DNA from 2 places in the Bradyrhizobium brasilense genome. Region 2 is predicted to be linked to the other one. Evidence: riboswitches for the same ligand, from Rfam matches in the RefSeq annotation. Region 2 holds a riboswitch; the other holds the start of a gene.
What was found. A riboswitch is a leader RNA that binds a small molecule or an ion and turns the genes downstream of it on or off. The one in region 2 is predicted to bind ZMP and ZTP.
Positions count from the first base shown of each region.

Region 1: another riboswitch for ZMP and ZTP. It lies ahead of QA635_RS19240 (bifunctional 5,10-methylenetetrahydrofolate dehydrogenase/5,10-methenyltetrahydrofolate cyclohydrolase); the one in region 2 lies ahead of QA635_RS21280 (serine hydroxymethyltransferase).

Region 1 is NZ_CP121669.1:4,117,488-4,129,386, forward strand. Features, by position in the region: gene QA635_RS19205 (PAS domain S-box protein) at 8-2,689, shown strand; gene QA635_RS19210 (GrlR family regulatory protein) at 2,866-3,216, opposite strand; gene QA635_RS19215 (hypothetical protein) at 3,452-3,883, shown strand; gene QA635_RS19220 (VOC family protein) at 3,899-4,282, opposite strand; gene QA635_RS19225 (hypothetical protein) at 4,545-5,180, shown strand; gene QA635_RS19230 (hypothetical protein) at 5,396-5,920, shown strand; gene QA635_RS19235 (hypothetical protein) at 6,041-6,448, opposite strand; ZMP/ZTP riboswitch at 6,666-6,745, shown strand; gene QA635_RS19240 (bifunctional 5,10-methylenetetrahydrofolate dehydrogenase/5,10-methenyltetrahydrofolate cyclohydrolase) at 6,761-7,624, shown strand; gene QA635_RS19245 (MaoC/PaaZ C-terminal domain-containing protein) at 7,754-8,206, shown strand; gene QA635_RS19250 (zinc-ribbon domain containing protein) at 8,429-8,851, shown strand; gene QA635_RS19255 (hypothetical protein) at 9,075-9,368, shown strand; gene QA635_RS19260 (hypothetical protein) at 9,612-9,983, shown strand; gene QA635_RS19265 (class I SAM-dependent methyltransferase) at 10,164-10,946, shown strand; gene QA635_RS19270 (alkane 1-monooxygenase) at 10,973-11,899, opposite strand, start outside.
Region 2 is NZ_CP121669.1:4,524,297-4,536,195, reverse strand. Features, by position in the region: partial or broken gene QA635_RS21310 (hypothetical protein) at 1-78, shown strand, start outside; gene QA635_RS21305 (hypothetical protein) at 133-282, opposite strand; gene QA635_RS21300 (amino acid ABC transporter substrate-binding protein) at 697-1,608, opposite strand; gene QA635_RS21295 (DUF3280 domain-containing protein) at 1,740-2,675, opposite strand; gene QA635_RS21290 (sensor histidine kinase) at 2,912-4,342, shown strand; gene QA635_RS21285 (response regulator transcription factor) at 4,339-5,001, shown strand; ZMP/ZTP riboswitch at 5,087-5,172, shown strand; gene QA635_RS21280 (serine hydroxymethyltransferase) at 5,209-6,480, shown strand; gene QA635_RS21275 (hypothetical protein) at 6,568-6,723, shown strand; gene QA635_RS21270 (HAD family hydrolase) at 7,159-7,785, shown strand; gene QA635_RS21265 (molybdopterin molybdotransferase MoeA) at 7,812-9,023, shown strand; gene lexA (transcriptional repressor LexA) at 9,267-9,971, shown strand; gene QA635_RS21255 (hypothetical protein) at 10,227-10,655, shown strand; gene QA635_RS21250 (hypothetical protein) at 10,801-11,028, shown strand; gene QA635_RS21245 (ComEC/Rec2 family competence protein) at 11,025-11,899, opposite strand, start outside.

The DNA of each region.
Region 1 (11,899 bases), 410 kb from region 2:
TGATGACATGACCGCTGAATTGCCGCCGAATTCGCAAGCGCCGCGTGCGTTCTCCCTCTCCATTGGCCAGCTCACGTTCGGCAGCTTCCTGCTGGTCCTGGCTGTGATCATCATCACATCCACCGCCAGCGTGATCGCGATCCGCCACATCGATACGACCTTCGCCGAGCTGCAGCGGCTGCAGAGCGTCGGCGACATCGCCGAGGATATCGACCGCCGCATGAACGAGCTGCGGCTGGCGGCGCGCGACTTCGTCACCGAGCCGGGCAGCCAGTCGGTCCAGGTCGCGGAGGCGGCCCAGTCGCTGAGCGAGATTCTGAAAAAGACCCGCATCAAGCTGGCGCCCGAGCAGCAGGACATGATCGACGGCGTCACCCAGCGGCTGGCGACCTATCGCAACGGCATCGAGCGCATCTCGGCGCTGCTCAGCCGCCGCGCCGAGCTGGTCGCCGGGCTGCCGCCGCTGCGCGACGCCTTCGACAAGGCGGTCGCCGCGAGCAACGATGCGGCGCTGGCCAATGCGCTGTCGCAATCCCAGAGCCGGATTGCCACCGCATTGCTGGCGCACAACACGTCCGCTGCCGAGCAGGCCGCGCAGAGCATGCGGGCGATGACCATCTCCGATCCCGCGCTGCGCGGCGCTGTCGACAATTATGCCGAGGCGATCATCGCGGTCTCGGTGCGCGAGGGCCAGATCGCCGACATTGACAAGGAAGTGCTCGGCGCCGAAGGCCGGTTGATCCAGAAGGTCACCGAGCTGCTGCGCGAGCTCAGCTCTCGCCGCGGCCACGTGCTGTCGCGCGATTTTGCCCGGACGCTGGCTGAAGCAAAATGGCAGAGCATCGTGCTCGGCACGGCGGGTGTGCTGATCGGCCTGTTCGCGTCGGTGCTGGTGGTTCGCCGCACCGTCCGCCCGCTGGCCAGGATCGCGGGCTCGATCCGCAAGGTCGCCGGCGGCGAGAAAAGCGCGTTCATTCCCGGCGCCGACCTCGACAACGAGATCGGCGATATCGCGCGCGCCGCCGAAGTGTTCCGCCAGACCCTGGTCGACGCCGACAGCGCGCGTGAGGCCGCGCTGCGCGCGCTCGCCGAGCAGCGGCTCGCCGAGGAGAGCTACCACAAGCTGTTCGAGGCGTCGGTCGAGGGCATCTACGTCACGACGCCGGGCGGCGCGCTGCTCAACGCCAATCCGGCGCTGGCGCGGATGATGGGCTATGCCGCGCCGCAGGACCTGATCAAGGGCATCGACGACATCGCCACCACCGTCTACGTGGATCCGGCGGCGCGCGAGCAGTACCAGCAGCTAATGCAGCGCGACGGCACGGTGCGCGACTACGAGTACCAGGTGCGCGCGAGCGACGGCACCGTGCTGTGGCTGTCCGATTCGGCGACCGTCGTCCGCAACGACGAGGGCGAAGTGATCCGCTACGAGGGCACGGTGCGCGACATCACCGACCAGAAGCGCGCCGAAGACGCGATCGCCGAAGGCCGTCGGCTGTTGCAGATGGTCATCGATACCGTGCCCGCCGTCATCAACGTCAAGGACCGCGACCTGCGCTACGTGCTGATGAACCGCTACATGGCGGGAATCTTCGGCATCGAGCCGCAGGACGCGATCGGCCAGACCACCGGCGAGCTGATGTCGCGCTATGGCGCGGCGAAGACCGATGAGAACGACAAGCGCGTTCTGTCGGCGCGGCGCGAGCTCGGCTTCTATGAAGAGGAGTACAAGGACGTCGCCGGCAACATGCGGCAATGGCTGGTCAACAAGCTGCCGATCCTCGACGCGCAAGGCGAGATTGAGAACATCGTCACGGTCGCGCTCGACATCGGCGAGCGCAAGCGCTCCGAGCAGGAGATGCGCAAGGCGAGGGATTCCGCGGAGGCCGCGTTGCGTAATCTGCGGGAAACCCAGAATTCGCTGATCGAGGCCGAAAAGCTCGCCGCGCTCGGCCGCCTGGTGGCCGGCGTCGCCCATGAGGTCAACAATCCCGTCGGCATCAGCCTGACGGTGGCGTCCGCGCTGGAGCGCAAGACCGCGAATTTCGCCACCCAGGTCGAGCGCGGCGACCTGCGCCGCTCCAGCCTCAACGATTTCCTGAACACGGCGCGCGATGCCTCCTCGCAACTCGTCGCCAATCTCAACCGCGCCGCGGAGCTGATCCAGTCGTTCAAGCAGGTCGCCGCCGACCGCAACTATTCGGACCAGCGCACCTTCGACCTCGGCGATCTCACCGAGCAGGTCGTGATGAGTCTGAGGCCCGGCCTGCGCAAGCACAATCTGACACTCAATGTCGATTGCGAGCCGAACCTGATCATGAACTCTTATCCGGGACCGTATGGCCAGGTGCTGACCAATCTGTTTCTCAACGCGGTCGCGCATGCGTTCCCGGACGGCAAGGCCGGCGAGGTCGAGATCCAGGTCCACGCCGCCGGCGGCGACAATGTCGAGGTGATCTTCGCCGACAATGGCTGCGGCATGAGCCTCGACGTGCGCCGCCGCGCCTTCGATCCGTTCTTCACGACGCGGCGCGATCAGGGCGGCACCGGGCTCGGCCTGCACATCGTCTACAGCATCGTCACCACGCGGCTCGGCGGCCGGCTCTCGCTGGATTCCGCACCGGGCAACGGCACACGCATCCAGATGATCCTCCCGCGCGTCGCGCCGCTGGAGCAGGCCGCGGAGTAGGGCGGGACGAGCGCTCGCTCTGACTCCGTCATCGTGAGGAGCGCGAAGCGCGTCTCGAAGAATGCTCGGCCCGGCTGGTGGCCGCCGACCCTTCGAGACGCGCGCAAGGGCACGCTCCTCCAGCGACAAAGGCGAAGCCTTTGCGCGGGGGTGACGGATCTAATGGTTTCAAACCGCTAATTGATATCCGCGAGCTTGTGCAGCGTGGCGCCGAAGATCAGGCTCGCCTTGCCGACCAGTGCGGTCCCACTCATGGTGCCGCGGGTGTCGGTGAAGGTGCCGGAGACGCCGATGCCGACGGGCGCGGGCCCGCCGAACAGCGGGTTGTCGGTGTCGCGTGGCGTCGTGTGGCGTTGCACAAGGACTTCGCCCTTGAAGGCATCGCCCTTCACCGTGTAGCTGCCGGTGTAGTAAAGATAGGCGTCGCCGCCCAGTATCTGGCCGTCGCGGAAGAGAATGACGCCGCTGCCCTTGCCGACGCGACCGTCCAGCAGGGTGACGTGAATTGAGTAAAGTCCGTTCTTCATGACGTCCCGATTGCTGGCCGCCGCGCCCATGGCAAGCCAGTTGGTTTTTTATGCCAAAGCGAGCAACCTCGTGCAATGCGGCAGGTTGATTCCCGGGTGTCCCGCGTTCGGGTGACCCTCGGTTCCTGCCAGGCAGTGTGACGGCGCAATGACAGCGGACCGTACTCGCGAATCAAAGTGGCCCGCGAAATGCATGGCTCTGGTTGCACTGGCCGGTGAGTGCTGGAGCAAACACATGTCTGACTGGATTGAATCCGGCGGCCATTGGGCACGCCCTCGCAGGCTCAATGGAACTTCGGCCCGCTATGCGGGCCACGTGATCGTATCCCTCGTGCTGATAACGCTGGTGTTGGTTGCGGCCATGCGAATCGCGCAGGCGCGCGATCCCGACGGCCGCTACGCCAATTCGCCGCTGAAGGAATGGTTCGACGGCCTGCGCAGCGGCAAAGGGCCGTGCTGTTCGGATGCCGACGGCACAGCGGTCAGCGATGTCGACTGGGAATCCAAGGACGGGCACTATCGTGTGCGCCTCGACGGGGCGTGGATCGATGTCCCCGACGAGGCCGTGGTCACCGAGCCCAACCGGGTCGGTCGCGCTATGGTCTGGCCGATTCCGAGCTACATGGGCGTGACGATCCGCTGCTTCATGCCCGGCAGCATGACTTAGCGCCGCACGCGTTGCTCAGACGTATTTCTGGTCGCGCTCGAGCAGTTCGATCGAGATGCCCTGCGGGCCGCGGATGAAGCAGATCCGCACGCCCGGACGGATCGTGGTCGGCTCCTTGGTGAATTCGACGCCCTTGGCCTTGATCTCGGCAGCGACCGCGTCGATGTCCTTCACCGTGAGCCCGAAATGATCGAGCCCCTGATAGGGCGTCACCGGCGCGGCGTTGACGCCGTCGCCCTGGGTCACCTCCGCAATGAACACCTTCGCGCCACCGAGCTGGACGTCGATGCGGCCGGGGCCGCGGATGATCTCGCCGTCGAGAATGTCGCGCAGCCAGGTCGCGGTGGCCTCGGGATCGGGACTGCGCAGGTGGACGTGGTCCCAGGTGACGACAGGCATTGCGATCTCCTTGTTGTTGTCGTGCCGCTGTTCGGTGCGCGGTACTCGCTCTCGGGCGGCGCAAATCTAGCGAGCGGTTCGCTGGGATACCATCCCTCGTTATGCCTGCCCAAGATTGTCGTCCCGGAATGAAACCATTGCGGCCGTCAGCGATTGTCTTCGCGTGGCCGCTCGACCTGCGGCCGTCCCGGAAGCCGCGCGGTGCGGCTTCCTCTCTGTGTGGGGGGCGGCCCGATCAGGCTGCCAGGGTGAGGGCACGACGATGCGGATCGGCTTGGCGTCGTTTCGGAGGTTGGCCGCCGGACGTCTCGGTGAAGGGGGCTTCTACGCCAGCCTGCTGCTGCCGCTGATTGCACTCGCCGGGATCGCCGCATGGTTCATGCTCCCCGAGCCGAGCGACGCCGGGGACCAGGATGTCTGGCCGGTGTCCTCCATGATCCGCACCGCGCAGAATGCCCCGACCGGCGAGCAACCAGCCCAAATCACAAATCAGACCGCGAGGGATGCGCTTGCCGCACCGACGGACGAGCCGACCACCGTCGGTGTGGCCATCGCTCCACAGGGGGCAGAGGAGGCCAAGCCGTCCGGGCCCGGCGCTGAAAGGTCGCCGCTGGATAAGCTGCGGATCGCCTCGCAATCGTGGCGGCGCGGCGGGCTGGGTTCGAAGGCGCTGGTCACCCTGACGCTGCGCAATGCCAATGATTTCGCCGTCAAGGATATCGAGATCGCCTGCGCCTTCATCCGCCGGGACGGTCGGCCGCTGACCGAGCGCAAGCGGCTGATCTCCGACACCATCGCCATGAAGAGCCGCAAGACCTACTCGCAAATGTTGGTCGGGTTCGTCAACGTGAACGCAAACAAGGCGAAATGCTCGGTCGTGACGGCGAGCCGCCTCTAATTCCCGGCATCTCGAAAAAGTGACCGCGAATTGACTTGTCGGGTGAACCGTAACGGCCGGACAGGAACTAACTAATAAACCAGCCGTTAGCGAACGACCCGGGAGCGCGGACAGCGTCCGGGTGATCATGCGCAGACGATGAAATCGCCCGCGCGATGACTGATGTCGTCGCGCCGAGATGAACCGCGCCCTGCTGCGCGGGGGGAGCTACCAAAATGCCTGTGGCGCGTTATTTCCTGTTCGTTGGTGGAGTGCTGCTCGCGCTGCTCTTCGTCGTCAATGCCATCGTGCCGCAGGAGGCCGTGGTCGCCGGCCAGAACCAGGGACTGTCGTCGCCGGGCGTTGACAAGACCATGGTGCGCATCAAGTCGACCCAGAAATTGCCCGAGCGGGTGGTCTACGATACCAATTTGCCGACCATTGTTCCGGCGCAGGTCAACGCGGTCGCCGCGGCCATCCCGTCGGCTACGGGCGATGCGTCGGCGCAAGCCCGCGTCCGCAATACGTTCGCCCAGTTCATTCCGCCAGAGAAGGCTGATGCGCAGAAGGTCGCGGCTGAGGCAAAATCGGCTGAACAACCGGCGCAGGCCCAGTCTCAGGCGCCGAAGAAGCGCAAGGTCGCGCGCTACCACGCCCATCCCCAGCAGCCGATGCGGCTGGCGCAGCCCGGCATGTATCAGCCTTACCGCGTCGCGCAGCAGCAGCGCATGGGCTTCTTTGGTGGCTTCGGCACCTGGTAAGAAAGGGCTGCCGCAGCCGGCAATCGATCCGCCGCCGCAAACACTTGCGGCGGCTTTTTCATGTCCGCGATCAGGCGGGTGGCCGGATCCGAGACGGCGTCCGAGCGGCGCTCGCTACCTTTAGCGCGGCAGGCGCGGAATCTTGTCCGCGAAGCCGTTGTAGCAGGTCAGCCGCTCGTCCTCTTCCTTCACGAAGCGGCAATCGTTGACGCCCTTGGCCGGGGCGGCCTTCGGCTTCGGCTGCGGCTTGAAGATCTCGTCGTAGCAGATCAGCCGTTCCTTGGTGGCGTCGTCGATGTCCTGACAGGCCTGAAGCTTCTGGGCGACCGATTGCGGCTTGCCGGGCGCGGCAGGCTTCTCGCCCTTCTTGGCGGCCGACTTCTTGCCGACCTGGACCAGCGGCTTGTCGCCGACCATCGGCTGCGAGGCCGCCGCCGGCTTGTCGGCGTCGGCGGGGGCCGGCGTGGTGCCTTGGGCAAGCGCGGCAGCCGGGCAGAAGAGCGCCAGCGCGAGGATGATATGTCTCATGTCGAAAATGTCCGAAATGGCGTGATGACCGGAAGGATGGCGCCGGGGATCGGAAAAGCCCGGCAAGCGCCGACACTTAACGCAAGTCTTGCCCGAATCCTACCCCCAGAGGTGACCCGCCCGGCACCGATCCACCGGCAAAAGTGAGGGCAATTCGTCGCCGTTCGACCCGCGGGAGAGCATGAATTGCCTTTACCTGGCGGGGCGGCTATGACGACGCCATCTGCGCGACTGGCGCTTGGATGGACCACCATCGGGGAGCGCAGAGACTGAACGCCGCGCGCCTGGGCACCGCTTCGAAACGGAGGTGCCATGACGGCGAACATTCTCGATGGGCATGCACATGCCCAAATTGTCATCGACAAGATTGCTGGCGAACTCGACCGGCTGCCCCGCGCGCCGGGGCTTGCGGTCGTGCTGGTCGGCTGCGACCCGGCGAGCCAGATCTATGTGCAGAGCAAGGTCAGGATGGCCGAACGGCTCGGCCTGCGCGGCGAGGTCGCACGCCTGCCGGATGATGCCAGCGAGTCCGATCTGCTTGCCGGAGTAGAGGCGCTCAATGCGCGCGACGATATCGACGGCATCCTGGTGCAGCTGCCGTTGCCGGCGCATATCGACGCCTTGCGCGTGATGGCGGCGGTCGATCCCGCCAAGGATGTCGACGGCCTGCACGCCCTCAACGCCGGCCGGCTGTTTCACGGCGATGACGCGCTGGTGCCGTGCACGCCGCTCGGCTGTCTCCGGCTGATCAAGTCGGTCCGATCAGACCTCACCGGCGCCCATGCCGTGGTGATCGGCAGCTCCAACATCGTCGGCAAGCCGATGGCCGCGCTGCTGCTGCAGGAGCACGCGACCGTGACGCAGACCCATATCCACACCCGCGGCATCAGCAGGATCTGCCGCGAGGCCGACGTCCTGGTGAGCGCGGTGGGCAAGGCCGGCCTCGTGCGCGGCGACTGGATCAAGCCCCAGGCCATCGTCATCGACGTCGGCACCACGCGCGTCGAGAAGCCGGACGGCGGCTATGCGGTGCGCGGCGACGTCTCGTTCGACGAGGCGGTGCAGGTCGCCGGCGCCATCACGCCGGTGCCGCGCGGCGTCGGCCCGATGACGATCGCCTGCCTGATGGAGAACACGCTGAAGGCGGCAAAGGCGAGGGCGGCGCGGCTGCAATAGCGCGGGATACCTGCGGCGATATGCGAGCGGTGGGTGTCGCTCGCGTATCACGCGCGAAGTTCATGACGTCCGGGGTAATGGAAAGCCCGCACCATTCGTCTATCGTCGCGCGACAGATGGAGGCGCGCGATGCTGTATGCGGAAGATCTCACCGAGGGCCAGACGTTCAAGCTTGGCAGCTACACGATCGGCGAGGCCGAGATCCTGGAGTTCGCCGGCAAATATGATCCGGTGCCAATCCATGCCGATCCCGTTGCGGCTGCGGCAGGCCCGTTCGGCGGACTGATCGCAAGCGGCTTCAACACCATTGCGATCTATCAGCGGCTCGTCGTGGAGGCGATCTGGACCAAGGTGGCGGGGATCGTCGGGCGGAGCTTCGAGATCCGCCTGCCGAGCCCGGTTCGGCCCGGCGCCACGCTCACCGGCCAATCCCAGATCCAGAAGATCACCATCAGGCCGGAGCGGCGCGACGCTGTCGTGATCTTCAAGACGGAGCTGGTCAACGACGAGCAGCGCCCGGTTCTTGTCCTCGTGCTCGACGCGCTGATCCGCATGCGGCCGGCGGAGCAGGGGCCGGCATAGGCGCGGCCTGAGGGGCATCCCGAAGTCATCCGCCTCGGACGGCCGTCAGCGCCTCTACGTGTTCCCCGCACGCGACCTTGTCGTCGCGCAATGTTGCGGCAATTATGACAAGCCGGCGGCAGAACGGCAGCGCATCAATGACGTCATCATCGACGAGGCGTGCTGCCCGGTATTTACTTCGTCGATGCGCCGAAGGCATTCGACCCAGACGGATGTGCCGCCGTGAAACGCAGCAAGCAGACGAACGGAGAGATCGAAGCCAGGCGGCGCAAGGCCGAGGAATGGCGCCGCATCCAGGCGCAACGCGCCGCTGAACGGCAACGTCTCCGCGACTACAAGATTGCGCTGGCGCGCGACGAGGTTGCCGTGGATACGACGCGGCTCGCGCCATCGAACAGCTATTCGACTCCCGATTTCGTGCTGCGCGGAACCTATCGACCGGAGCCCTTCATCTGCAAGGACTGCGGCGTTGCCGAGGTCTGGACGCCGTTGCAGCAGAAATGGTGGTACGAGACCGCCAAGGGCGATGTATTTACCGCGGCGGTGCGCTGCCGGGCCTGCCGCACCAGGGAGCGCGCGCGCAAATCCGCCGCACGCCGCGTGCATCTGGAAGGACTCGCAAGGAAGAAGCCTCCCGTCTCGTAGCGATGGGCGTGACATCAGAGTCGCACTTCACATCTGATACGCGGGGAACCGCTGCGCAGGCGGTCAATGCGTCGCGCGTGCGGAACGTTTCGTTGCCTGATTGGTTCGAGACCTTGAAGCCCCCGATGTGGGGTGCGGGCGGGGAGGAACCAGCCAAGGAAACTTGTCAAGGAAACCTGTCAAGGAAACCATCGCGGCCGGAACCAACGAGAAGGAGCAGCGGATGAAACTCAATTCCACGCAAGTCAAGCAGACCATGACGCAACTGAATGCCCAGGTGCTTCCGGACGATCACCCGGCCGTGGCGCAACTGAACAGCGTGTTCGGTGAGCACACGTTCTTCGTCGACACCAGCGGGCTCAAGGTGCTTGAACCGGCCCAGACCTCCGACATGCCGGGGCAGACCGGCGAAGTCGTCAGTCTCGCCGAGTGGAGCGATCCGGAGCTGACCTCGCTTCGGCCGCACGAGCCCGAGCCGACCGGCGTGCTCATAGCGCTTGAACCCAGCAAGCACTGAAGCGTTCCAGCGCGGAGTGAATACCGGTTCGCGCAACCAAAACGCCGTCAAGCAAGGGGATTGAGAGCATGATCCGATTCAATCGGATCATGCTCTTTGTGCTGCATCGTGCGACACCGCGATCGGCCGTCCTGATGGCGACAGCCCCGACGTCGCATCAAGAGGTGCCGAAAGTCACATGGCAAATCAGCGCCGCCTGCGTATGCATCGGTTTGAGATGGGTATCCAGGCGGTGAGGGGCAGATGGGGATCGTGCGGCGCTGGAGCCCTGACGAGGACGAGAAGCTCAAAGAACTCGCTAGGGCCGGCAAGAACGCTCTCGAGATCAGCAACGAACTGACCCGCAGCGCTTCGGCCGTGCGCCGGCGCGCCGAGGTCCTGTCGGTCCTGATCATGGCAAAGGCGTTTCGCGCGCGCCCCTCGCATGTCGCCACCCATCTCGAGCGGGTCGCGATCGACGCGATCCGCAACCGCCGTCCGTTTCCCGCGGGCGTCGGCCCGAGCACCATTGCCGGAATGATCGAGAAGGGCTGGATCGTCCCGGAGATGGGGCGCAGATACAACGTGACCGACGCTGGCGTGGAGGCGGTGCGGCGGAAGATTCCGAGCGGGTGAGAGCGGAGCAGGCTGCGGGTTCGAAGCACTGTGCCGAGCGGCTCGCCCGGCGCCGTGCGAACGGGCGGCTATTCGACACCGAACGCAAGATTTTGCGCCCGAGACGGGTGCCTGGTCCGTTCAATGATTGGAGGCGCGACGACCAGCGGTCTCCCGTCCGCCCTCCGATCTGATTGCCCGATGCTCAACGCCCAGTACACCCAAGCCGACCGATACCAGCGTTTCGCCGATCTTGCGCCTTTCGTCCGCGAGGCGATCGATACCATCGGGTCATTGACCTCGGCCCAGCGGTTGGATGTGGACTTCCTCGAACGCGAATTTATCCCTGCAATGGGGCTCAATGACGAACTGCTTCATGAGCAGCCGCCGGAGCTGGCGCCGAACTTCGGCAAGGGCCTCCACCTCTGGCAATATCCGAACCAGCTTGCGCCATATCTCGCCTGGCTTGCGCGCAATGCGTCCGGCGTCTCCTCATACATGGAGATCGGCTGCCGCTGGGGCGGCATGTTCATCCTGGTGACGGAGTGGCTCAGGAACAGCGGCGCCGACCTGAAGACCGTGATTGCACTCGATCCGATCGCGCCGACGCCGTTTATCTCGGCCTATTTCGATCTGCTGCAGCAGCAGGCCGCGATCGAGCCGATCTACATGCAGGATTTTTCGACCTCGCCGCTGGTCGGTGCGCATGTCGACCGGCTGAAGCCGGACTTCGTCTTTATCGACGGCGATCACAGCCTGCGCGGTGCGCTACAGGATCATCTGCTGGTGCGTTCGCACGCCCGCATCATCGTGCATCATGACATCCATTCCCAGGCCTGTCCCGATACCACGCTGCTCTGGAAGGCGCTGAAGCAGTTCGAGGCGCCGAGCTTCGATACGTTCGAATTCACCAGCCAGTATCCGTCGGTGAATGGCTCATTCCTCGGCATCGGCGCCATGAAGCGGCGATCGGCGCAGATGTAGGACCGGGAGCCGGGTGATCGCCGCGATCACGAGCTCGCGGGCCGATCGCGGAGGTTCAGCTTGCTCTTGTCGCCGCCGGCCCAGGCCAGGGTCTTCGGGTCCATCACGCGGAACCAGAGCGGCGGGATTGCCGCCAGCCCGAACATGCCGGTGTAGCCGTTCGGCAACCGCGGGATGTCGTCGAAATCGCGCAGCGACTGGTAGGGGCGCATCGGGTTGGCGTGGTGGTCGGAGTGACGTTGCAGGTGGAACGTCATCAGGTTCGAGACGATGTGGTTGGTATTCCATGAGTGGCGCGGCTCGACCGCCTGGTAGCGGCCGTTCGGCAGCTTCTCGCGCAGCAGCCCGTAGTGCTCGACATAGTTGGCCTGGGTCAGCGCGTACCAGCCGAGGAAATGGTGCGCGACGATAAACGGCGCGACCTTCCAGCCGAACAGCGCAATCAGCACGGCCGCGACGACGAGCGTCAGCGCAAAACCTTGCAGGATCTCGTTGTTGACCGACCAGACCGGCTCGCCGCGCCTGGTCAGCCGTTCGGCCTCGTTGCGCCAGCCGCGCTTGAACGCGCCGGGCAGCTCGCGCGTTGCGAACGCATAGATCGATTCACCGAATCGCGCGCTGGCGGGGTCCTCGGGGGTTGCGACCCAGGTGTGATGACCGCGATTGTGCTCGACGCGGAAATGCGCGTAGCCGACCGCGCAGTTGGCGAGCATGCCGAACAGGATGTTGAGCCTGTCAGCCTTGTGGCCGAGCTCGTGCCCGATCAACAGCGCGCCGCCATTGATGGTGCCGACGCCGAGCAGCAAGGCGACATAGGACCACCAAGGCAGTTCCTGGGTGCCGAAGAAGGCGATCAGCGCGACGTAGTTGATCCAGGGAAACACCACGGTGATGCGCGCGAGCCGCAGGTAATAGGGATCGGCCTCCATCGCGGCGACCACTTCCGCCGGCGG
Region 2 (11,899 bases):
CTGCATGTCCAGGAACAGGATCCGTCGAACATCAAGGGACAACCAGGCAACAAGAGCGGCCCACCCGCAAAGCGCTAGGCTGCGCGCCATGCTGACCAGGTGGCCGTGAACCGGGATCGAGTCGCTCAGATATTATTGAGCGGCCTTCCGGCTCGCGGAGAGATCGGTTGGGCAATTTGCGCCGCATTCAATCGATTTCTTCTGGTCAGCAACCCGCCATACCAGCAACGCGACCAGGACAATGATGGTGACGGTGAGCTTGGCCAATGCGTCGTGGTTCAATGTCGGCTCCGCAGAACAATCGGCATAGCGAAAAAAATCAGCTGCAAGCAGAAATGTGACCCCGGCACCCTTTGGGGCCGAAGGCCGACGCTGGAGACGTCCACCAGGCCCGCTTTCGATTCGGGCCGGCCGACGTCATGATGGTACGGTCCTGGCGCGGTCTGCAAGCTTCTCAGTCTGCATGGCAGCATGGCACGGCCGGCCGCAGCCGGTTGGAACATTGTCATCGATGTGCGGTTCAGTGGCTGTCCTCTGATTCATTGCCCCAGAGGCACACACCACCTCCTGCGGCCCCAGCCGTCACGCTGGGGCCGCAAATCATTGGAGGTGCACGCGGACTGCTGTTGGTTGCGGGGTGAGTGAACGATCTCCGAGAGCCACGATCGATTTGCGCGGGCGCGCCCGCAAATGACGCTACTTGCCGACCTCGTACACATCGGGATCAAAGCTCGAGCTCGGATGGGCGAACGCGTGGCGCAGCGCCGGCGACATCGGCACGTTGTAATTGATACCCTTCGGCGGGGTCGGCGCTTCCAACCATTTCCTGTACATGACCTCGATCTCGGGGCTCTTGTAGAGCTCCGCCGTGGCGCGGTCGGCGAGCGCCTTGAACGGGGTGTCCTCCCTGCGCAGCATGATGCCGAACGGCTCGGCCTTCGAGAACGCCTCCTCGCTGATCATGTAGAGCGAGGGCTGCTTCGACCGCGCGATGGCGACGGCGAGCTGGACGTCGTCGAGCGCGTAGGCCTGGGCGCGATCGGTCTCCAGCATCAGGAACGCCTCGGCCTGGTCCTTGGCCGGGAGAACGTTGATGCCGAGCTTGCGTTCGGTGTTGACCTTGATGAGCTGCGTGAGGTTCACCGAGCCCGCAACGGCGGTGACGGACTTGCCCTTGAGATCGTCGATCGTGTTGATCCCTGCAGATTTCTTGGCGGCAAACCGTGTCGCGCTGAGGAAGTGCGTGTTGGTGAAGGTCACCTGCTTCTGGCGGTCCGCGCTGTTGGTGGTCGCCGAGCAATGCAGATCGATCGTGCCGTTGACCATCAGCGGAATGCGGTTCGACGAAGTCACCGGGAGGTAGTCGACCGCGATGTCAGATACGCCGAGCTCCTTCTTCACGGCATCGACGATCTTCAGGCAGATGTCGAGCGCAAAGCCGATCGGCCGCTGATTGTCGTCGAGATAGCTGAAGGGAACGGAAGCCTCCTGAAAGCCGAGCGTGACCTTCTTCGTCTCCTTGATCTTCTGCAGCGTGCCCGACAGCTCCTCGGCCGCCGCGGGGCTTGCGGCGAGCGTGAGGGCGAAGAAGATGGCGGGCAAACGCATCGGCGACTCCTGTGCGGTGATCAGGCGGCGGTGATAGCGCACGCATGAGCCCGGAGCCAGATGACGGTGTGTCTAGCAGCTATCGCACTTTGCTATGGTCCGGCTGCCAAAGTCGCAGCCGCGACGCATCCCTAGCGCTGCGCCCCACCCTCGAGCAGGCGATCGCCGACCAGGCGGACCGCGCCACGGGTCCAGGAATAATCGGCGCCCATCCGCAGGCCGCTGTCGCCGCGTGAGACGACCGCGCCGCTGCGGGCATCGCGCAGCTGGAAGCCGATCGTGTATTCGGTCCGGCTGACCCGCCTGATCACGCCGATCAGCGATTGATCGGCGCCGAGCTGTTGCGCGATCGCCGCCTCGCAACCGTCGCAGTCGCGCAGCGCGCGCGCCTTGACGGGCTCGGCGGTCGCGCCGCCGGTATCGACCAGGCGGTAGCGGCCCGACTGCGCAAGCCGGTCACGCACGCCCTTGGTCACATCGGCGAGGTAGGCTGCATCGGCGTCGGCAAGGCCGGATGTCGGCGCCGCAGAGGTGTCCTCAAGCTCGAATTCGAACACCGCAAGCCCGATCGGCGCGACCATGGCGGCCTGTGCCGGCGGCGGCACGGCCGCGAGGACGCCGCGCACCTCGCGCGACACGAACATCCGCGCATGGTCCCATGCCTCGTCATTGTCGCCGCGAAACGTGTAGAGCTTTTCGTACAGCACGCGGCTCGCTTCGACATCGACGACCGCCACCTTGGCCCACTGCACCAGCGTGCTCATCTTCTGCACGCCACCGACCACCTTGATCCGGGCCTCGCCTGCGGGCGCCGCTGCTGGCACCAGGCGATAGCGCGGCTCCGCGGCGACGTCGGCGCGCAGCGCTCGCATGAACGCGTCGAGCCGCTTCTGGTGCGCGGCAGTCTGATCGATGACCTCGCCCGAGGTGTCGACATAGCTGAAATCGTCGATGCTGACGCCGAGCGGGGATGCCACCGGCGTGCCGGCTTCGGCGCGCAGCGGACAAGGTCCGGCCAGAAGGCCGATCAACGCGAGGGCGTGCAAGACAAGACGGGATTGACGCATGGTCTGGGCCTTTCGGGTGCTAGGCGGGCGGGTCGGTCGCATCCTGGGCCAACTGGCCGCCGCGCCGCAGCGGAGTGCCTCCCGCCCGGTGCCGGGAAAATTTCACGACGATGGTCCGCGCCCGAAGAACGGCTATGGCAGCGCTTCTCGGCGCCTCCGTTCTGCCGTTTAATGTGCGTGACGGCCCTGCTCGCGATCGCGCGCCGAAGCCCGCCTTCGATCTTGAGGATACGCCAATGTGGAATTGGTCCGGAAGCGATCTGAAACTGCGGCTGACGTTGCGCGTGGCTATCGTCTCAACGCTCTGCTTTGCCGTCATCTCCGGCTATTTCCTGATCGAGGCCGACCGCTCGGTGCGCGGGCGGATCGCGGCCGTTGCCGATGTCGCCGCCAAGACGCTGGAGCTGCAGCAGAGCAAGATCCAGTGGCTGAACAATGCGCGTTCCGACTTTCCCGATCTCGACAGCGTTGCCGCTACGGTCATGACGCCGGGACTGTGCCTCGCCTTTCGCAGCAATAGCGGCGAGATCAGCCAACGCTTCTGCGGCGGTGCGCAGACTGACACGGCCGCGCCGCCGCTGGCCTTTGCGGCGCTCTATCGCCGCCTGTTCGATCCCGGCCGCGAGGCGGTGCGGCAAGTGGTTTCGCGCGGCAACGCCATCGGCGAGGCCGTGGCCTGGATCGATCCGGCGGTGCCGACCGCCGAGGCCTGGCACGATGCCGGCCGGCTGATGGCGGTGTTCATGATCGCGCTGCCGCTGCTCTGCGCTTTGGTCTATGCGGCGCTTGCGCGCGCACTGCGTCCGACGCGGCAGATCCGCGACGGGCTCGAGCGGATCGCTGCGGGCGACCTCGCCGCGCGCCTGCCGCCGTTCGATCTCGCCGAACTGTCCGCGATCGGCGACGTCTTCAACCAGCTCGCCGAGCGCCTCGCCGCCGCGCTGTCCGACCGCAACGCGCTGACGCAGAAACTGATCCTGGTGCAGGACGAGGAGCGCCGCCACCTCGCGCGCGAGCTGCATGACGAGTTCGGGCAGTCGCTGGCCGCCATCCGTGCGCTCGCCGCCTCAGCGCGCCAGACCGCGGCGGCGGATTGCCCGCCTTTGCTCGCCGAATGCGACGGCATCGCGCGGACAGCGACCGACATGATGGAGACGTTGCGCGGCGCCCTCTTCCGGCTCCGCCCGCCCGACGTCGACGAACTCGGACTTGCGGCCAGCCTCGAGGGCCTGGTCGCCGGCTGGAACGGCCGCAGCCGCGGACAGCCGCGGTTCGAGATCACTATATCGGGATCGTTCGAGCGCCTTGCCGCCTCCGTCAGCGCCAATCTCTACCGCATCGTGCAGGAGGCGCTCACCAACGCCGCCAAGCATGCCGGCGCCACGCGCGTGATGCTGCGGCTTGAGATGCGCGAGGCGGCGCCCGGCGGCGGCGACAGCGCGATCGTGCTCGCGATCGACGATGACGGCCAGCCCGGCGATCCCGATCCCAAAGGCGATTCCCAGCTCAGGTCCGGCCTCGGCCTGCTCGGCATGCGCGAACGGGTCGCCGCGCTGGGCGGACGGCTCAGCTTCGAGACCGGACAGCCCAACGGCTCCTCGCTCCGCGTCATCGTTCCCGTCGCGGTTAGCCGAGCGGCCGCACCGGTGGTGGAGCGTGCGGCATGAGCCATACGGCGCGCACCATCATGCTGGTCGACGACCACGCCGTCGTTCGGGAAGGCTACCGGGCGATGCTGCAGAAGCAGCCGGGCCTCAGCGTCGTCGCCGAAGCCTCCGACGGTGTCGAGGCCTATCGCCTCTACAAGGAGACCGGGCCCGATCTCGTCATCATGGACCTGTCGATGCCCGGCATCGGCGGCATCGAGGCCATCCGCCGCCTCCGGCAGTGGGACAGGCGCGCAAAAATCCTGGTGTTCACCATGCACCAGAACGCGGCCTTTGCCGTGCAGGCGATCCGCGCCGGCGCGAGCGGCTATGTCACCAAGACCAGCCCGCCGGAGACGCTGGTGCACGCCGTGATGGATGCGCTGTCGGGCAAGATCGCGATCAGCCCGGATATCGACCACGAGCTCGCGCTCAGCCACCTTGCCGGCGAGACCAAGGCGGCCGACCTCCTGACCGCGCGGGAATTCGAGGTGCTGCGCATGCTGCTCGCGGAAAACACCACCGAGGAGATCGCCGAGGCGCTGCACCTCAGCCCCAAGACGGTCGCGAACCTGCATTCCCTGATCAAGGACAAGCTCGGCGTCGGCACCGATATCGAGTTGGTCCGCCTCGCGCTGCGGCAAGGCATCCTGACGCAGCTCGATCTCGGCGAACGCTGAGCCCGCGTCGGCGCCAGCGACCAACCCTTGCGAGCCCGCCTGAGATTGGATAGCCTCTGCTCGCGATGAGCTTCGCAGGCTCATTCGCCCCTCGCGCGACTGGCGAGCTTACGTGGAATTGACCACGGTGAAGCGCGAAGGGTTCCAACGCCGTTCGCCTGGGCAACCCGTTCAGCTGATGATCCAGCGTCTTAGGGAGCCCGGACCATGCCGTCATTCCGCAACGAACTCCATCTCAACGATTCGGAAGTTGCCCTTGCGCTCGAGGGCGAAGAGCGCCGCCAGCAAGACGGCGTCGAGCTGATTCCGTCGGAGAACTACACCTATCCCGAGGTGCTCGAGCTGCTGGGATCGGTGTTCACCAACAAGTATTCCGAGGGCTATCCGGGACGCCGCTATTACGGCGGCCAGGAATTTACCGACCAGGTAGAGAACCTTGCCCGACAGCGCGCTTGCGCGCTGTTCCGCGCCGAACATGCCAACGTTCAGCCTCTGTCCGGGTCGCCAATGAACCAGGCCGTGTATCTCGGCCTGCTGCAGCCCGGCGATACGATATTGGCGATGGACCTGTCACACGGCGGCCATCTCACCCATGGCGCGCCGGTGTCGCACATGGGGCGGCTCTTCAACTTCGCCCGCTACAAGACGCAGCCGTCAAACGGCGGCGCCATCGATTTCGATGAGCTCCGCGCCATGGCCCGGCACGTCCGCCCGAAGCTGGTGCTGTGCGGCTACAGCTCTTATCCGCGCGATCTGGATTATGCGTCCTTCAAGAGCATCGCCGATGAGGTGGGTGCGCTGACCATGGCGGACGTCAGCCATTACGGCGGCCTGATCGCCGGCAACGCCTTGCGCAATCCGCTCGATGCGGGTTTCGACGTGATGACGACGACATCGCACAAGACGCTTCGCGGGCCGCGCGGCGGCATCGTTCTCTGTCGCCGGGAGTTCGCCGGCAAGATCGACGCGTCGGTGTTTCCGGGACTGCAGGGAGGTCCGCACATGAACGTTGTGGCCGGAACCGCGGTCACGCTGAAGAAGGCATCGACGTCCGATTTTCAGGCCTATGCAAGACTGGTCATGCGCAACGCGAAGGTCCTGGCCGAAGCGTTGATGGAACGCGGCATGACGTTGATCACCGGCGGAACCGACAATCACATGATGGTTGTGGATACGGTGGCCAGCGTCGGCCTGGACGGCGGCGCGGCCGAGAACATCCTCGACGCCGTCGGGATCACCGCAAACAAGCAGATCATTCCCGACGATCCGCGGCCGCCGCTCAGGCCGAGCGGCATCCGCCTCGGGACGCCGGCGGCGACCACGCGCGGCATGGGCGAGCCCGAAATGCGCCTCATCGCCGAACTCATTGCGGAATCCCTCCGGTCGAAGGGAGATGCAGCGGTCGTCAAGCGACTGAGGTCGAACAGCGTCGAGATGTGCCGCGCTTTCCCCGTTCCGGGGATCGCGCCGCCCTCATAGGCAGCCGAGCCGCGTTCCTGTTCCGCGTCCGTCGCGTCACTCGGCAGGTCGTGAAGGTTCCCGGGGGAAGGACCGGAACGGAAATTGATGCTGTTCGTTGGACCGCATGATCTCGAAGACGGAGCGTCCAACGCCGTGACCCGGAAAACCTTGCAAGCACGCTCAGAACAGGCGCTCGTCGTCATCATTCTCAGCACCGGTGCGCTGATCGGTTACCTCGGCTTGGCGCTGTCCAGGCTGTGAGAGCGACGCCGGCGGGCACCAAGCCGCCGGCAGGCATCAAGTCGCTTGGTACCCTGAAAGCGCGCGCGCGTGCCACTGAGTTGCCCGACGCGGCAAGCCAAACCCCGCAGCAAAAATATAGGGTGAAAAGAGCAAGGCTCGGACAGATCATGTCGCGAGAATGCGGATGTTTGACGCACAAGCGACGACACCCGCCGTCGTCCCGGCCAAGGCCGGGACCCATTACCCCAAATCTCAATTGTTGCGCGACGCTGGGGCCACGATCCCGTTCCTGATCAAATGCGGTGGTTATGGGTCCCGGCCTTCGCCGGGACGACGGTGGTGTGCGCGGGAACGGTATCGCGATGAATGCAACGCCACGTGCAATCCACGCACCCGTCACTGAAATCGAGGACATTGCCGCCTGCCCGCAATTCTCGTACACGGTTTCACGCAATGACCTCGCAATTCACTCCCAACTCCGTCGACGTGTTGCTGTTCGATATCGGCCGCGTCGTGCTCGACATCAACTTTGACAAGGTGATGGCGCACTGGGCGCAGCATGCAGGCTGTGCGCCCGCCGAGCTCGCCACGCGCTTTGTCGTCGACGACAGTTTCAAGCATTACGAGATCGGCCGGATCGACGACGCGGCGTTCTTCGAAAGCCTGCGCCAAACGCTCGGCATCGACATCACGGACGCCCAGTTCCTCGAAGGCTGGAATGCGATCTTCACCGGCGAGATGCCGGGCATCGCCCCGCTGCTCGCGGCGGCCGCCAAGCGGATGCCGCTTTACGCCTTCTCCAACACCAATCCGGCCCATGTCGCGCATTTCTCGGTCAGCCATGCCGAGCTGCTCAGCCATTTCCGCAACGTCTTCCTGTCCTCGAGCATCGGCTTCCGCAAACCCGACGCCGAGGCCTATGATCATGTGGTAAAAGCCATCGGCGTGCCGGCGTCGCGGATCCTGTTCTTCGACGACCTGGCCGCCAATATCGAAGGTGCGCGGGCGCGCGGCCTTCATGCTATCCACGTGACGTCGACGGATGACGTGGCAAGGGCTTTGACCGCACTTGGAATTTGAACATTAGGAATTGAGGAGCTCTGAGCGTGGCCCTGATGCCGGTTGCCGATGCCCTGTCCGCCGTCCTCGCCGGCGCCGAACCGCTGCCGGAGGAGATGATCGCGCTCGATGCCGCCTACCACCGCACGCTTGCGCACGACCTCGCGGCGCTCCGCACCCAGCCGCCGCAGCCGATGTCGGCGATGGACGGCTATGCGGTGCGCGCCGCCGATGCGGCTGATCTAAAGGCCCGGCTCAAGGTGATCGGCGAAGTCGCCGCCGGCCGGCCGTTCGAGCGGACGGTCGGCGCCGGCGAGGCGGTGCGGATCTTCACCGGCGGCGTGATCCCCAATGGCGCCGACGCCGTGATCATCCAGGAAGACACCGCCGTCGACGGCGACCACATCACGATCTCGGAGGCCGCCAGCGTCGGGCGGCACATCCGCCAGGCCGGGGTCGACTTCCGTGCGGGCGAGGTGCTGCTCGCCGGCGGCAGCCGCCTGTCCGACCGCGCGCTGTCGCTGGCGGCCGCCATGAACTATCCGGAACTTGCGGTGCGCCGCCGCCCGAAGGTCGCGGTGCTGGCGACCGGCGACGAGCTGGTGATGCCGGGCTCGCAGCCCGGCCCCGGCCAGATCGTCTATTCCAACGGCTACGCGCTGCGGGCGCTGGCGCACGCCGAGGGCGCCGAGACCGTCGACCTCGGCGTTGCCGCCGACACGGTGGAGGCGACCACGGCGGGCATCCGCCGGGCGCGCGAGGCCGGTGCCGATGTCCTGATCACGACAGGCGGCGCCTCGGTCGGCGACCACGATCTCGTCAAGCGGTCGCTGGAAGCCGAGGGCGTCGACATGACGTTCTGGCGGATTGCGATGCGGCCCGGCAAGCCGATGATGCATGGCCGGCTCGGCGCGATGCGGGTGATCGGCCTGCCCGGCAATCCGGTGTCGTCCTATGTCTGCGCCTTCCTGTTCCTGGTGCCGTTGATTCGGGCGCTGAGCGGCCGGAAAGTGATTCATCATCGCCGTGCTAGCGCCCTGCTCGGCCGCGACCTCGCCGCCAACGACCAGCGCGAGGACTATCTGCGTGCGCGCCTCGAAGCGCGCGAGGACGGCACGCTGATCGCAACACCGGTGACGCAGCAGGACTCGTCGCTGCTCGGGAATCTCGCTGCGGCACGGGCACTTCTCGTGCGCCCGCCGTTCGCGGCGGCGGCCGTCAAAGGCAGCGAATGCGAGATCCTGACACTGCCCGAATAGGGTTTTCGCGCCCCGCCGATTGTGCGTTGCCCGACACGTTCACCGGAAATTAAGTGGTTGCGGAACACATATCGAACATATAGTGTCCGTTCATGATTTGTTTCGAGTACTGGTGCCTACATTCGGGAAGCCGCGTGGAAGCAGGTGCATTGAGCACATGCTCCTGAGGTCAGGCCCGGCCTGCAGGCCCCACCAGAAGAGTCTCGGAATCGAACGACGCTATCAACCGGGGGAATACTCGAGATGCTCACGCGCAAACAGTACGAACTACTGCGTTTCATCAATGAACGTCTGAAAGAGGCCGGCGTACCGCCCTCCTTCGACGAGATGAAGGATGCGCTCGACCTGCGCTCGAAGTCCGGTATCCACCGCCTGATCACTGCGCTGGAGGAGCGCGGCTTCATCCGCCGCCTGCCGAACCGCGCCCGCGCCATCGAGGTCATCAAGCTGCCCGAACTCTCGGCCGGCGGCGGCAACGGTCGCCGCGGCTTCACGCCCAGCGTCATCGAAGGCACCCTCGGCCGGCGCGCCAGCACGCCGCCGATTGCCGAGGACGACGGCAACCGTCCGGTCGCGGTCCCCGTGATGGGCCGGATCGCCGCCGGTACGCCGATCGAGGCGCTGCAGACCCGCAGCCACACCATCAGCGTGCCGCCCGACATGCTCGGCGCCGGCGAGCACTACGCGCTCGAGGTGCGCGGCGACTCGATGGTCGATGCCGGCATCCTCGACGGCGACATGGCGCTGATCCAGCGCAACGACGTCGCCAATACCGGCGACATCGTGGTGGCGCTGATCGACGAGGAGGAAGCCACCCTGAAGCGCTTCCGCCGCCGCGGCGCATCGATCGCGCTCGAGCCGGCCAACACCGCCTATGAAGTGCGCATCCTGCCGCCGAACCGGGTCCGCATCCAGGGCAAGCTGATCGGCCTTTATCGCAAATACTGAATTGCAAATACTTGCGGCGGCCGGGAACGAGCAACACGTCGGATCGTTCCTTGCATGATAGTGTAGCGTACGGCTTGCCCGATGCGCTCCGATACCTCTCCGCAGCGTCGCGTGTTTGTGATCGGAGCGATCTCGGACCAGTCGTACAATCGCCCAGAAACGAGCAGACGCTCGTTCGCTATCGTCCACTCTGGTAGAGGCCCTAATGCCTCAAGGAGAGGCACGGGTCGCTACCTCGAAATGAGGAGCCATCCGATGTGTGACTATAGTCTGCACGCCGTGGCATCGCGCCCCGCCATTGTCGGAGAGACGCTGATCACGACGACGTTCCGCGGCACGTCGACCCGCGGCTTTGCTTCGGAGAATGACCCCACTGTCGCGGTCTGCATGCTGCCGGGCACCGAGCTCGCTTTCGCCGAGAACGTTCGCTACGACAGCCGCTGGATCTGGACCAAGACGCTGAACTATCGCGTCGGCGTGTTCAACGAAGTCGAGCCCGACGTGCCTGATCGGCATCATGACGCGGTCGAATTCCCCGACGGCAGCCATGTGCTGGTGACCCAGCTGGTCGAGGGACAGCGCGTTAGCGTGCTGCAATTGCCGGCGCTGCATCCGCCGGTCGAGCAGAAGCCGAAGGTTGTGGAGCGGCGGCCCTCCGCATTCGCAACGCTGTTTTTGGGTTGAGCGCATCGTCGCCGCGGAATGAGCTATTCGGCGGCGGATGACCTAAGCAATTTCGGGCGACCCCGGACTCCCGCTTCCGGGGCGCAGAAGGAGATTTGCGTCGGCCGGCACCTTGGCGCATCATCGGGCACGGAGGACGTGCGCGGTGGTCGATAAGGTCACATGGCAAAAGGCTGGACGCGTCACGGAACCGGGCCGCTACATGTTCCGGTTCGGTTGGCTGACGGTAACGGCCGACGACCTGAAAGTCTGGGAGCAATTTCCCGAGGCTTCCTTCACTCTCGTCAAGAAGCCCGACGCCGGCCCCGATTCCGACGAATACCATCTCGGCCTGTTCGAGCTGCCGAGCGCGCCCTCGCCGGACCACGGCTAATCATCGCCCTGCAGATCGGTCTCGGCCGGCGTCGCATCCACCGCGGGCCGCGGCGCGGCGGCAGGCGCGCGCAGCGTCGTCTCGCTCTCGCCGTCGCCGGGAACCGCCGGCGACCACGGCCGGTCGATCCCGCCGGGCTTGACTGCATCGACGGCGTAGCCGTCCCTGCTCCGTCGCAGCACCAGCGCGCCGTGGCGGCGCAGCCGCTCGGCATCGATCACCGATGCCGCGCAGCCCTGCGGCGCCGGCCGCGTCGTCACGATCAGGCCTGCGCGCTCGCAGTCGTCCACCAGGGCCTCCGGCCGGGTCGCCAGCGCGACGAAGGCGCCGCCGGGTCCCTGGGTCACGCAGCCGCCGGCATCGCAGGAGACGCCCTCGCCGAGCGACGCATCGGTGGCGGTGCGCGCGTCGGCGTCCGCCGCCAGCCACTCCTTGACCAAAAATGCATCCTTGGCGCTGTGCATCAGATGCAGCCGTCCATCACCGCCACGCACCGCGACATTGCGGCCGTCGCCCGAGATCAGCACGTCCGGCTGCGGCACCCTGAGCGCCCAGACCGAGGCCACCAGCAGCAGCACCGCGCCTGACCAGCGCAGCGGCGTGCGCAGCAGCCCGAGCAGGATGATGCCGGCGCTCGCTGCGATCAGCGGCCCGATGCCGAACGCCGCCATGCGGCCGACCGCGCCCGGCAGTGCGGCGACCCATTGCGTCACCAGGATCATCCAGTCGATGCCAAGACCCATGATCGCCCAGAACACGCCGTCGAAGCCGAACGGCATGGCGACGAGCCCCAGCAGGCCGGCCGGCATCACGACCGCCGAGACCACCGGCATCGCCGCGAGGTTGGCGAGCAGCCCGTAGGGCGTCACGC